Regions from separate parts of the Micromonospora sp. WMMC241 genome, predicted to be linked through region 1. Evidence: riboswitches for the same ligand, from Rfam matches in the RefSeq annotation. Region 1 holds a riboswitch; each other region holds the start of a gene.

Evidence for each region. A riboswitch is a leader RNA that binds a small molecule or an ion and turns the genes downstream of it on or off. The one in region 1 is predicted to bind cyclic di-AMP.
Region 2: it holds a riboswitch for cyclic di-AMP, as region 1 does, so the genes downstream of both, O7598_RS19605 (C39 family peptidase) here and O7598_RS27090 (coiled-coil domain-containing protein) in region 1, are expected to answer to the same signal.
Region 3: it holds a riboswitch for cyclic di-AMP, as region 1 does, so the genes downstream of both, O7598_RS13120 (LysM peptidoglycan-binding domain-containing protein) here and O7598_RS27090 (coiled-coil domain-containing protein) in region 1, are expected to answer to the same signal.

The regions. Positions count from the first base shown of each region.
Region 1 covers NZ_JAPZBF010000001.1:5,982,937-5,987,289, reverse strand. Annotated here, with positions in the region: gene O7598_RS27100 (helix-turn-helix transcriptional regulator) at 1-84, opposite strand, end outside; gene O7598_RS27095 (carbonic anhydrase) at 256-912, shown strand; gene O7598_RS27090 (coiled-coil domain-containing protein) at 979-2,004, opposite strand; cyclic di-AMP (ydaO/yuaA leader) riboswitch at 2,009-2,139, opposite strand; gene O7598_RS27085 (YibE/F family protein) at 2,294-3,583, opposite strand; gene O7598_RS27080 (metal-sensitive transcriptional regulator) at 3,812-4,111, opposite strand; gene O7598_RS27075 (heavy-metal-associated domain-containing protein) at 4,191-4,353, shown strand, end outside.
Region 2 covers NZ_JAPZBF010000001.1:4,355,698-4,360,050, forward strand. Annotated here, with positions in the region: gene O7598_RS19600 (hypothetical protein) at 419-970, shown strand; gene O7598_RS19605 (C39 family peptidase) at 1,037-1,882, opposite strand; cyclic di-AMP (ydaO/yuaA leader) riboswitch at 2,090-2,230, opposite strand; gene O7598_RS19610 (hypothetical protein) at 2,537-3,301, opposite strand; gene O7598_RS19615 (hypothetical protein) at 3,450-3,833, opposite strand; gene O7598_RS19620 (acyltransferase family protein) at 3,964-4,353, opposite strand, start outside.
Region 3 covers NZ_JAPZBF010000001.1:2,827,320-2,831,672, reverse strand. Annotated here, with positions in the region: gene O7598_RS13130 (M4 family metallopeptidase) at 1-516, shown strand, start outside; gene O7598_RS13125 (YbaB/EbfC family nucleoid-associated protein) at 1,129-1,578, opposite strand; gene O7598_RS13120 (LysM peptidoglycan-binding domain-containing protein) at 1,861-2,538, opposite strand; cyclic di-AMP (ydaO/yuaA leader) riboswitch at 2,537-2,681, opposite strand; gene O7598_RS13115 (LLM class flavin-dependent oxidoreductase) at 2,892-4,353, shown strand, end outside.

The sequences.
Region 1 (4,353 bases):
CAGCAGCACATGCCCGTGGTTGGTGAGGAAGGTCCAGTTGCGGCGGCTCCCGTCCTCCCCTGGTGTCGTCGCCATGGTGGTCATCGTATGGCTTCCCGGGTCCGCGCTCGGACCCGGCGCGGGCAGGCACCGTGACGTATGAAATCCGTATCACGAAATCTTGACGTGCCTTCGGCCACGTGTGACCGTGGGTCGCGAGGTCGACACGGCTGTCGACCGGCCTGGTCGTTCCGCCCGAGGACGAGGTGAGCAGCGATGACCCCGACCACCCCTGACGAGGCACTCGCCGAACTGCGGGCCGGTAACCACCGGTTCGTCACCGGCGTGCCGCAGCACCCGAACCAGGACGCCGGGCGGCGGGCGGCGGTCGCCGACGGCCAGCACCCGTTCGCGGTGATCGTCGGCTGCTCCGACTCCCGGCTCGCCGCCGAGATCATCTTCGACCGGGGCCTCGGTGACCTCTTCGTGGTGCGGACCGCCGGGCACACCGCCGGCCCCGAGGTGCTCGGCAGCGTCGAGTACGCGGTCACCGTGCTCGGCACGCCGCTCGTGGTGGTGCTCGGCCACGACTCGTGCGGCGCGGTCCAGGCGGCCCGCGAGGCGGTCCGCACCGGCTCCGCCCCGGCCGGGCACCTGGGCGCGGTGGTGGACGCCGTGTCGCCCAGCCTGCTCCGCGCCGCCCGGCAGGGCGTCGAGGATCTCGACGGCATCGTCGACGTCCACATCGCGCAGATCGTGGAGACCCTGCTGGCCCGCTCGACGGTGCTCGCCGAGCGGGTGGCCGGCGGGGCGTGCGCGGTGGTCGGCATGTCGTACCGGCTCAGCGGCGGCGAGGCGCGGACGGTGGCGCAGTCTCCGGCGACGCTGCCCACGCCGGCCGCACCGGCGGACCCGGCGCTCGCCGCCGGCTGAGTCGCATCCTGGACACACGAGGAAGGGGCCGCCCGAGGGCGGCCCCTTCCTCGTGCGCCTGTCGCGTCAGAGCAGCGACATGTGCACGTGGTCGGTGTGGTTGGAGGGTCCGCTGTAGGAACTCCAGCCGGTTGCCGGGAACCAGATCTGCCGGTTCCAGATCACGTAGTAGATGCCCAGCCGGTCCGCGTTGCGGATGAGGAAGGCGGCCACCTCGTTGCCGTACCGGCGGGTGTCGTTGTTGTGCCACGGCGAGAAGCCGCTGTTCTGCAGCGACCAGTCGCAGGCCTTGCCCTTGGGGTGCTCCCACGGCCCGCCCGGACGGTAACAACCCACGAAGCGGTTGAAGCCGGCGCGCTTGACCTCCTTGTACGCGTGCAGCGTGCGCGGCGTGACGCATCCCGAGGTGGTGGGGTCGTTCTCGCTGCACGACTCCGACTTCCACCCGCCGTCGGCGGTGCGGCCGGGGCCGACCTTGGCGACCGGCGAGGTGGCCGAGACCAGGCCGCCGGTGAAACCGAGCCCACCGACAAGCTTCAGCGCCTTCTGCGCCTCGGTCCGCTCGCGGGCCATCGCGTTGGTCTGCTTCTCCTGCTCGCGCACCTCGGCGTCGGCGGCGATCTTGGCCTGTTCGGCGCGGGTCCTGGCCGCGTTGATGGCGGCGAGCCGCTGCGCGTTGTAGAGGTTCAGCTCGTCCAGGGCGCTGGCGCGTTCGACGAACGAGTCGGGCGACCGGCTCTCCAGCAGCATCGCCATCGCGCCCATCCGACCGGTCCGGTAGGACTGCGCGGCGATCTGGTTGACCTGCGGGCTGAGCGCCGCGAGGTCGGCCTCCGCCGCCGCCTTCTCGGCGGTCAGCCGCTTCTGGCGCTCCTGCGACTTGGTGAGCTTCGACTTCGCCTGGAGGTAGGACCGGTTGGCGGAGTCGATCGCCTCGGTGATGAGCGGCGGTTCGTCGTCCTCCGCGTGCCCCGAGGGCTTGGGGGCGGCGGCGTGCGGGGCGGCCGTCGCGGGGGTCGGCCCGACCAGCACGGCGAACGCGGCAAGCACGGCCACCACGGGTGTCGACCAGCGGCGCAGGGGTGCCGTCACAGTGTTCCCTTCCGTCGACCGCCGACCGGGTTAGCTGACGGGTTCGGGACGGAAGTGGCCCCTACCGCTCGCGCGGATTCACCCCATGTACCTGGTTCCCCGGTTCGCCCGGAGGCGATTGGGCGGCGGCACCGCAGGCGCCGGTGCGCGCCTTCGGCGGTGACCGGGGGCGAGGTTACCCGAGATCCCGACCGGGGATCTACGTCCGGAAGCCGACCAATCGCGAGAATTCGACATTGCCCAGCGTGAGCAGCATCGCGTTTGACGTCGGCCGTCACGCTGCGGAGTGTCACCATGCGGCCTCCGTACTCCTCGGCTCGCCGGGCCGCCGCCCGCCGAGCGCCTCCAGCGCCTCGTCCCGCCCCGGCGGCGGCGGGGCCGCCGCGGGTGGCGGGGCGGCGGCGTCCGGTCCGCGCCGCCCGGCGGTGGTGACGACCGCGGCCAGCGCGGTGGTCAGCGGTACGGCGGCGATCAGGCCGAGCGTGGCGACCGCGCTGCGGACGATCTCCTGGGCGAGGAACTCGCTGGTGAGGATCTCGCCCACCGGGCGGGAGTCGGCGACCAGCAGGAGCAGCAGCGGCAGCGAGGCGCCCGCGTAGGCCAGCACGATGGTGTTGACGGTGGACGCGATGTGCGCCCGGCCGACCCGGGTGGCCGCGCGGTAGAGCTGCCGCCGGGACAGCCCCGGGTTGGCGCGCGCCAGCTCGGTGACGGTCGCCGCCTGGGTGACCGTGACGTCGTCCAGCACGCCCAGCGAGCCGATGATGATGCCGGCCAGCAGCAGCCCGTGCAGGTCGACGTCACCCTGGAACATGGACAGTGTGGTGGCGTCCTCGCTGCCGAAGCCGGTCAGGTGCGTGGCGCCGGTGGCCAGCGTGCCGAGCACGCCGGTGACCACCAGGCTGCCGAGCGTGCCGAGCACCGCCACCGAGGTCTGCGCGCTGATCCCGTGCGTCAGGTAGAGCACCACGAACATGATCAGCGCGGCGCCGACGATCGCCACCGGCAGCGGGGAGCGACCGGCGCCGATCCCCGGCAGTACGAAGCCGAGCAGGATGGCGAAGCTGGCCACCAGCCCACCGAGCGCGGCCAGCCCGCGCCAGCGGCCGAACGCGACGATTGCGGCGGCGAAGAGCGCCACCAGCCAGATCAGCGGCGTACCGCGCTGGTGCTCGGCGATGTTGTAGGCCTTGACCGCGGGGTCGGCCGGGTCGGTCAGCTCGACCAGGATCACCTCGTCGCCGACCTCCACCCGGGGCGCTCCGGGCCCCGCCGGGATCGGCGTCTCGACCTGCCGGCCGGCGTCCGGGCCCTGCTCGGCGGCGACGGTGACGGTGCCGCACGGGCCGTCGTCACCCGCCGGCGACTCCGGGGTCGGCGGGCAGGGCTCGGTCACCACCCGGGTCACCGTGCCCTGGTGGCGCGGCACGTTCGCGCCGCCGGCCGGCTCCGGCCCCTGCCGGGGCCAGAGCACCAGAGCCGCGATCACGGTGAGCACGAAGAGCGGCACCACGGTCGCGACGAGGATCCGGCGTACCCGTGGCGACGCGGGGGCGGCGGGGCTGTGGTCGGCGCCCACGGCGTCTCCCAACTGTCGACGGCGACCCGGTCACCGGCCCGGTCGCTCCCCGGCCGGCGCGGACGCGTGCTGACCACGTCCGGTCGTCGCCGGGCCATGGTAGCCAGCCCCATTCGGACACCCCTCGCCTCACCGCCCCCGCGATCTTGCAGTTGGCGCCCCGGCAATGCCGGCAAACCGGGCATCGCGGGGGCCGAAACTGCAAGATCGACGAAAGGGGGGAGGGGGTCAGCCGCGCTTCATGAGGCGGCCCACGGCGGCCATCATCTCGGTGGCCATCTCGTCGGCGCGGCCCTCGGCGGCGCCCTCGTGCATGCAGTGCCGGGCGTGACCGTCGAGCAGGCCCAGGGCGACCTTGTCCAGCGCCGCCTGGATGGCCGAGATCTGGGTCAGCACATCGATGCAGTACCGGTCGTCCTCGACCATCTTCTCGATGCCACGCACCTGGCCCTCGACGCGACGGAGCCGGGCGAGGAGCTGGTCCTTGCTGGCGGTGTAGCCCCGGATCGGGGTGGACGGCGTGGTCATGCGTCGAGGATAGCGTACCCCTCGGGGGTATGGTAACGTTCGGCTTGTACCCCCAGGGGGTATCGGATCGGAGGGCGAGATGGACACCACCTACCAGGTGAACGGCATGACCTGCGGCCACTGCGTCAACGCCGTCAGCACCGAGCTGACCGCGCTGCCGGGCGTCACCGACGTCCAGGTCGACCTGGCCACCGGCCGGGTCACCGTCACCAGCCAGAGCCCGCTGGACGCGGACGCCGTCC
Region 2 (4,353 bases), 1.6 Mb from region 1:
CGGGTTGTCGGGTGACGGAGCGGGCGGCTCGCGGGGTGCCGGTGGTCTGTCACCGGGTGTTCCGGGTGGGGTGAGGTGTCCGGTTCGGGGGTGGTGGGCGGCACCCTGGCGATGGAATCGTCGCGGGGTGCGGGGCGTTGTAGACGGGTGAACGACCGAGCAAGGCGAGCGCATCGCGCCGCCAGCCCCGAGTGGGGCCGACCCGCATCCCCGCGAGGCCGCCCACTGCACCCCGAAGCCCGCATCCCCCGTGGTGACGGTCCCGGGAATGACGGTGGCCGCCCGGTCGTTACACACACTCCCGGCACCCGCGACGAGGCCCCGGCCCCGCGAGCACGCCGGACCCCCCCCAGTCATTGAGCGCCTGACGGTGCCCACACACCCCCCGGTGTGTCGACCCCCGAATGGAGCCCTCACCATGAACACGATCCTGCGCAAGAGCATTCTCGGTATTGCTGGTCTGGCCTTCACCGGTGGTGTGTTCGCCGGTCCGATCGCCGCCCACGCCGACACCCCCGCCCACGCCGCTGGCAAGCCCGTCGCCGCCGCGAGTGTGCAGGGTGAGCAGTCCACCATCACCCTCAACGACGAGCAGACCGCCAACGTCAAGGCGATCATCGCCGCGACGAAGAAGGCCGGCCTGCCCGAGCGCGCCGCGATCATCTCGATCGCCACCGCCCTGCAGGAGTCGAAGCTGGAGAACCTCGGCCACCTCGGCGACAAGAACGACCACGACTCGCTGGGCCTGTTCCAGCAGCGCCCCTCCTCCGGTTGGGGCACCCCGGAGCAGATCACCGACCCCGAGTACTCCACCCTGTCCTTCCTCAAGGGCCTCAAGCAGGTCGACGGCTGGCAGGACATGCCCCTGACCAAGGCCGCCCAGACCGTGCAGGTGTCGGCCTACCCGGACGCCTACGCGCAGTGGGAGAAGCAGGCCACCGACCTGGTCAACCAGCACTGGACCAAGTAAGCACACGCGCGAAGGCCGGCACCCGAACGACGGGTGCCGGCCTTCACGCGTACCGGGAAGAAGAGGTCAGGCGGAGTAACCGCGCGTGGCCATCCAGTTCGCCAGGTCGATGGTGCTGACCCAGTACGACGGCAGCGACGGGTCGGCCGAGTCGGCGATCCGCACGGTTCGGCCGTCGTTCTGGTACCCGACCACCGCGATGTAGTGGCCGCCCGGGAACGAGTGCCAGCCGCCATTGGTGTCGGTGGCGTCACCGACGATGTTCGACACGACGGCCCGGTTGTTGTTGACCGCCCGGACGACGTCGGCCTGGAGCTGGTCGATCTGCCCGCGGGTGGCCGCGCCGGGGATCATGCGGGTCCGGTACGGGTCGCCCTTGACCTGCTGGTTGAGCACCCGGGTGGTGTCCTCGGCGGAGTTGGTGCCCATCTCGGTGGTGCCGAGGGCCACGGCCAGGGTGTCCTGGCTGCGCTCGATGCCGGTGGCGCTGAGCGCGTTGCGGACCGCGGCCGGGCCGCAGTAGTAGTAGGTGGTCTGCGCCTGGTAGTCGTAGTCGAGCACCTTGCGCGACGGCGGCTTCGGCTTGGCCTTGCGGGTGGTGTCCGGGTCGGCGGCCTTCGCCGAGGGTGAGGCGCTGGCGCTGGGCCGGGGCGACGCGCTCGGTGAGGCGCTGGGTGACGCGCTCGGCGACGGGACGGCGATCCGGGCCTCACTGCGGCTGGCGGTGTCGCCGAGCCGGGAACCGAGGTCGGCCACCGAGGCGGTGTTCTCCGTCCGGGCCGGGGCGTCGTCGGTGGTGAGGGCGGCGCCGGCGCCGGCGGCCAGCACGAGGGCGGCGGCCGAACCGGCCATGATCTGGTACGGGCGCTCGGTCGCGAGCCGCCGCAGCTGACGCTTCAGGTGGTGCTTCACGGTGTTCCTCCACGGGGGTGAGCGGCACGCGCCGGCCCGGCGCGCGGAGGAACTCACACGCGCTGAAGGGCGGCAGGGCCGCGGGAAGCGACGCCCGGACGACCGGGCGGGCAAGGGGTCGGGTGCGTGTCGCCGGTCAGGCGAGCGTCGGCACCCGGTGGCCGTGGAGGCGGGGGGACGATCGGGGGGTGGTGGGCACGAGGCGCGAACTCCTTCCGTGACCGCCGACCGGGTTAGCTGACGGATTCGGGCGGGAAGTACGCCCTACCGCGGCCGTGGCTCGCGGATTCACCCCGGTGTTGCTGTGGGTCCCCGGTTCGTGTGTGCACGATTAGGCGGGTCGGCGCGGCGTCGCCATCGGCGATCGAGAACCGCACCGGACGCGCCGACACTACCGGTGGGTACACGCCCTGCCAAGCGGCTCTACCTGCGCAAACGCCCGTGGTGCCTACGGATTCGGAACAGCCGGTCACCCACTTCCCTCAATGGGACAAGGGGCGTCGACGGCACCGGCCGGCGGAAAGCGGGACATCCGGACGGCGGGAAAACGGGCATCGGGCGCGGCACCGGTCATCGACCCCGGCGACCGGCTCCCGAGACATGCCGGTGACCGGGCTCACCACACTCGGTAACGATTCGGTCGACGCCGGCCGCTCAGCCCACCCGGGCCGGCCGCCAGCGGGCGCTGCGCACGGCCGCCGGGACCGGGACGCGGGTCACGGCCGCCGCCCGGGGCGGCGGAACGGGCCGCAGTGCCACGGCTGCCGCGTACGCCTCGGCGGCGAGCGTCCGGGCCGACTCGGCGGCCAACTCGGCGTCCCGCCAGGCCAGGCGCTCCCGCTCGGCGGCCGTCTCCCAGCCGGCCCGCCGCCCGTCGCGGACCGTGCGGGCCAGCACGAGCTCCTGCTCGGCCGGATGGCGGCGCGGGTCCCACCCGTTGCGGTGGGCCAGCACGTCGGCGAGCTGGCGGGCGGTCAGGTCACCGCGCCAGTGCGCCGCCATCGCGGCGTGGTGCAGCCAGCGTTCCCGCGCCGCGTACTCCGCCGGGGTGTGCGGGGTGTGCGGGGCGGGCAGCGCGCCGGCGCCGGCCAGGCGGCGCGTCGCGGCGTCGGCCTCGTCGTAGGCGGTCCAGGCCCGGTCCGCGGTGCTCTGCGCGGCCAGCCACCGCTCGCGGCGGCGGCGGGCGGTCTGCCCGGCACCGGCGGCGGCCACCGCCACCTCGTCGGCGTAGCGGGCCAGGTCGGCGTGGTGGGCGGCTTCGACGTCGACCGGGTCGGGTTCGATCTCGGCGGCGCCGTCGCGCTCGGGACGGGCGACCAGCACGGCGAGCAGGACGAGGGCGAGCACGGTCAGGGCCGACCAGATGGCGGCGGCCTCGGGAACCGCGGTGAGGAAGTTGAGGAGAACGGTCTGCGACATGGTCGGCACCTCACGGGAGACGATGGCGGGAGGATCCGCACGGGCCGGTCGGGGCGGGGCGCGGCCGGGATTCGGCCGCCGCCGACCGCCGACGGGCGGGCGCGGGTGAGGTTCGGTGGACGGCGGCACGGGCCAGGCCCGTGGCGGGTCAGCGGGTGGGCGGCGCTCGCGGGCCGGCCGGAGCCGGCGGTCGGCCGCCCGGGAGCGGGAGCCGGCCGGTCGGCGGCGCGGCGACGCCCTCCGGCTGCGGCCGCGCAACGCCGACGGAGGCGTCCTGCCGTGCGGCGGCGAGGTCACGCTGCCGTGCGGCGGTGTCGTCGCGCTCCGCTCGCGCGGCGGCCGGCGAGCCGGCGGCGGTGCGGATCGTCAGGCCGGCGGCCGGACCGGTCGGGGCCGGCGCGGTCGCGGAGGCGCCGGCCGGCAACGTGGCGGTGCCGAGCGAGAAGGCCACCACCACGGCCAGGCTGGCCAGCATCCGTGCGGCCCAGCGCGCCACCCACCACACGGGGCAGGTGAGCGCGATCGGAAGCACGGGTACAAATTACCGCCGATCCCACCACCGCGCACCGCCGCTCGGCGTGTCGCGACACCCCGACGAACGACGCCGACGACCGGCGCCGGCACCCGCCCGGGACACCGTCACGCCGGGGCGGCCGCACGGCTCAGTCCGGCCGGCGCCGCCCGGCGTACTCGACGGAGCGGGAGGCGTCGTCGGCGGCCGGCCTCGGCGCCGGCACGGCGGCGGCCGGCTCCCGGCGGGCCCGCCGCGGCGGGCCGAGGCGGCGCATCATCGGCACCTCCACCCAGCGGTGCAGGGCGGCGGCGAGCGCCAGGGTGAGCAACAGGAAGCCGAGCACCGCGAGCGGGCCCCGCCATCCGGGCAGGCCGGTGCCCCAGTCACCGGTGAGCCGCAGCACGGTCACCATGACCAGCACGTGGACCAGGTAGAACGCGAACGAGACCTCGCCGAGCCAGACCATCGGACGCGACCGCCACGGGGTCCGCCGGCCCCGCACGTCGGCGTCCGCCGCGGCGGCGATGACCAGCAGGTA
Region 3 (4,353 bases), 3.2 Mb from region 1:
GACCCGACCTGCTCCGGCGGCACCACGCCCACGCCGACCGCCACCACCACCCCGCCGTCGGGCGGCTGCTCCGGCAACAAGCTGGCCAACCCCGGCTTCGAGTCCGGCAACGTGAACTGGACCGCCTCCTCCGGCGTCATCACCACCGACAGCGGCCAGGCCGCGCACGGCGGCTCGTACAAGGCGTGGCTCGACGGCTACGGCTCCTCGCACACCGACACGCTCAGCCAGTCGGTCACCATCCCGGCCGGGTGCAAGGCGACGCTGACCTTCTGGCTGCACATCGACAGCGCGGAGTCCACCACGACCACCGCCTACGACAAGCTGACCGTCAAGGCCGGCAGCACCACGCTGGCCACCTACTCCAACCTGAACAAGGCCACCGGTTACGTGCAGCGATCCTTCAACATCTCGTCGCTCGCCGGCACCACGGCGTCCATCTCGTTCAGCGGCGTGGAGGACGCCTCTCTCCAGACGTCCTTCGTCGTCGACGACACCGCGGTCACGCTGAGCTGACCACGACGCGAACGGCCGGCCGTCACCCTCGGAGACGGCCGGCGGTTCCGCGCCTCCAACTCCCGGCTCCCGGCCCGCCCGGCTCCCGGCCCGCCCGACTCCCGGCCCGCCCGACTCCCGGCCCGGCTCCCCTCCTCGCCGGCTCCCCGCCCGGCCGACTCCCCGCCCGGCCAGCTCCCCGCCCGGCCGACTCCCCGCCCGGCCCGGCCCGGCCCGGCCGGAGATCTTGGTACGGATCGGCCCCTATAGGGGCCCTTTCGTACCAAGATCTCGGCCGTTCCCGCTGTTCGGACGCTCCATCCCGACAAGCGGGAAGAGGCAGCCGCATGTGGCGCGCGTTCCTCCGGCAGGGACAGCGGGCGGCACGGCGGGATGAGTCGCCGTCGGATAGGCCGGCACGTCACTCGATCCGGCACGTCAGGCAGGGCGACCGACCAAGCGGGCTGGTCACTCAGACCGGGTTGACCGCTCAGACCGGGTTGACCGCTCAGGCAGGGGTGATGACTCAGGCAAGGGTGATGACTCGCGCAGGGACGGCCACTCAGGCAGAGGTGATGACTCGCGCAGGGGTGACGACGCAAGCAGGGGTGACGACGCAAGCAGGGAGGTCGGTCAGGCAGGGTGGGCGGCGCGGGTCACCGCGTCTCGGTCGCGGCGGATGCGCGCGGCCACCTCGTGCATCGTCCGACTGAACAGCTCCGCCTGGTCGGGCAGGCCGCCGAGCCGGGCGGCGAGCGCGTCGGTGTCCGCCCGGGCGGAGTCGCCGACCCGCGCGTCCAACTCGCTCAACGCGTCGTTGACGGCGTCGACCAGGTGTCCGCAGAGGACCTCCAGCGACACGTCGGCCAGTTCCGGGTCGACGACGACTGAATGCAGCCGGCCACCCTGGACGGCGACCGCCCGGACCCGGCCGCCGGCGGCCGCGCCCTCGGCCCGGAGCAGCTCACCCGGCTCACCGTCGGCGAGCCCGCAGGCCCGGGACCGCATCGCGGCCAGCGCCTGCTGCGTGCGGGTCAGCAGCTCGTCGAGGCTCGCGGCGGCCGAGAACGCATCGTTGGTCATATCCGCGCTTTCTTCACGTCTTAGCCGAGCCTCGTGACCATAGCAACCACCGGCGACGGAACCTCGTCACCCGCCGCGCCCGGCCGGCCGTCGACGCCGGGAGCAGGACGGACGCCCACCACCCCCGGCGTGTCGCGACGACGAACGCCCGACCGGATGACCCGGCCGGGCATGTCGTCGCCGGTCGCCACGACGCGGTCCGAGGAGTCGTGCCGCCGGCCCACCGGATGCGTCACGGACACGGCAGCCACACGGACCGCGGGACCTGCCGCGAGCCGGGGATCAGCGCAGGCTCAGCCGCTGTCCTGGAAAGATCAGGCTCGGGTCCGCACCGACCACGGCACGGTTGCGCGCGTGCAGGGCGTGCCAACCGCCGGCGACGTGCTTCGCCGCCGCGATCTCGGACAAGGTGTCGCCGGGGCGTACCAGATAGGCGCCGGTGGCCGGCGCGCCGCGCCGCTCACCGGCCGACGGGCGCGGCGAGGCGGCCTTCTTCGTGGACGTGGTCGAGGCCTTGCCGGCCTTCGTACCGTTCGTGCCGCGCGACCCGGCGGTCCGGCCGCTCGAACCGGCCTTGTCGCCGCCGGACCGGGCCTTCTTGCCACTGGACCCGGCCTTCTTGCCGCAGACCGGCCAGGCGCCGATGCCCTGTCCGTCGAGGACCCTCTCGGCGACGGCGATCTGCTCGGAGCGGCTGGCCAGGTCGGCTCGGGCGGCGTACTTCTGGCCGCCGTGACCGTTCCAGGTGGACCGGGAGAACTGGAGCCCGCCGTAGTAGCCGTTGCCGGTGTTGACGTGCCAGTTGCCGCCCGACTCGCAGCGGGCGACGGCGTCCCAGTTCACGCTCGCGGCGCTGGCCGGCGCGGCCGGCCCGAACAGGGCCGCGGCACCGGTGGCGGCACCGGCGACGAGCGCGGCGACCACGGTTCGGCGGCGGCGGGTTGAGTATGCAGTTGACATGTGGATTCCTCCACGCCGACGAGGTGAGCTGTCGGGTTCGGGCCGAGGAGCCCGGCCGCCGGTGGCGGCTTCACCCCGAGGTGACGTGCACCGTGGAACGTGTGGGTCCCCCGCTCCCGCCCGAGGTTCGGGTACCACCGGGCCGGTGGCGGGACTAGGCGTTACCGGCCCGTGGTGTCCGCGACTGCGAACGGAACCGACGCTAGGGATGATTTGCGACGATCGCCCGCTTCTTGTGACGTTCTTCACCCGGCCGGACTACCGCGTCCAGGGTGGCGGGTCCACCGCCGCCGGCCCGCTGACGGGGCTACCGTGGGCCGGGACCGGGCAAGATCGCGCAAGGAGCGGGGCGGATGACCGACAACGGACACGAGCTGGCATTCGGCGGCTTCCTCACCCCCGACGCCGGTCGCCCCGACCAGGTGGTCGCGCTGGCCACGCTCTGCGAACAGGCCGGGCTCGACCTGGTCACCTTCCAGGACCACCCCTATCAGCCGGCCTTCCTGGACACGTGGACGCTGATGTCGTACGTGGCCGCCGCCACCGACCGGATCGGTCTGGCCGGCAACGTGCTCAACCTGCCGCTGCGCCAGCCGGTGGTGCTGGCCCGCAGCGTGGCCAGCCTGGACCTGCTCACCGGCGGCCGGGTCGAGCTGGGGTTGGGCGCTGGCGCGTTCTGGGACGCGATCGAGGCGACCGGCGGGCGGCGACTCACCCCCGGCGCGGCGGTCGACGCGCTCGACGAGGCGATCCAGGTCATCCGCGAGGTCTGGGACGCCGAGCGACGCGGCATGATCCGGGTGGCCGGCGAGCACTACCGGGTGGTCGGGGCGAAGCGCGGGCCGGCGCCGGCGCACCCGGTGGGCATCTGGGTGGGCGCGTACAAGCCGCGCATGCTGCGGCTGGTCGGACGGGCCGCGGACGGCTGGCTGCCGTCGCTGGCGTACCTGCCGAAGGGACCGGACGATCTGCCGGCGCTCAACGCCCTCGTGGACGAGGGCGCGCGGGCCGCCGGGCGCGATCCGGGCTCGATCCGCCGGATGCTGAACGTCACCGGCACGTTCAGCCGCTCGTCCACCAGCTTCCTCGCCGGGCCGCCGGAGCAGTGGGTCGAGGAGCTGGCCGGCCTCACCCTGGAGCACGGCGTCACCACGTTCATCCTCGGCAGCGACGAACCGCGCGCCATCCAGCTCTTCGCCCAGGAGGTGGCGCCGGCCGTCCGGGAGCTGGTCGCCGCCGAGCGCACCACGCCGGGTAGCGGGGCCCGCGCCGTGGCCGAGGAGCAGGCCGCCGCCGGCGGTCCGACCACGCTCGCGGTCACCCCCACCCCCGACCCGGGGGTACGGCGCAGCGCCCGCCGCCTCTGGGACGAGACGACCCGTCCGACCGCCCCGCCGCCACCGGCCGGGCACGTCTACCCGGCTCGCGGACAGGCCGCCGGGCAGCACCTGGTGGACGTGCACGACCACCTGCGCCAGGAGCTGGCCCAGGTGCGCGACCTGCTGGAGCAGGTCCGGCGTGGGGCGGTGTCGCCGGGCGGAGCCCGGGCCGCGCTGAACGCGATGACCATGCGGCAGAACGACTGGACGCTGGGCGCCTACTGCGCCGCGTACTGCACCGTGGTGACCCAGCACCACGGCCTGGAGGACGCGTCGATCTTCCCGCACCTGCGCCGCTCCGACGCCGGGTTGGGGCCGGTGCTGGACCGCCTGGAGCAGGAGCACGTGGTGATCCACGGAGTGGTGGAGAGCGTCGACCGGGCGCTGGTGGAGCTGATCGGCTCGCCCGGGGACTTCACCGCGTTGCAGGAGGCGG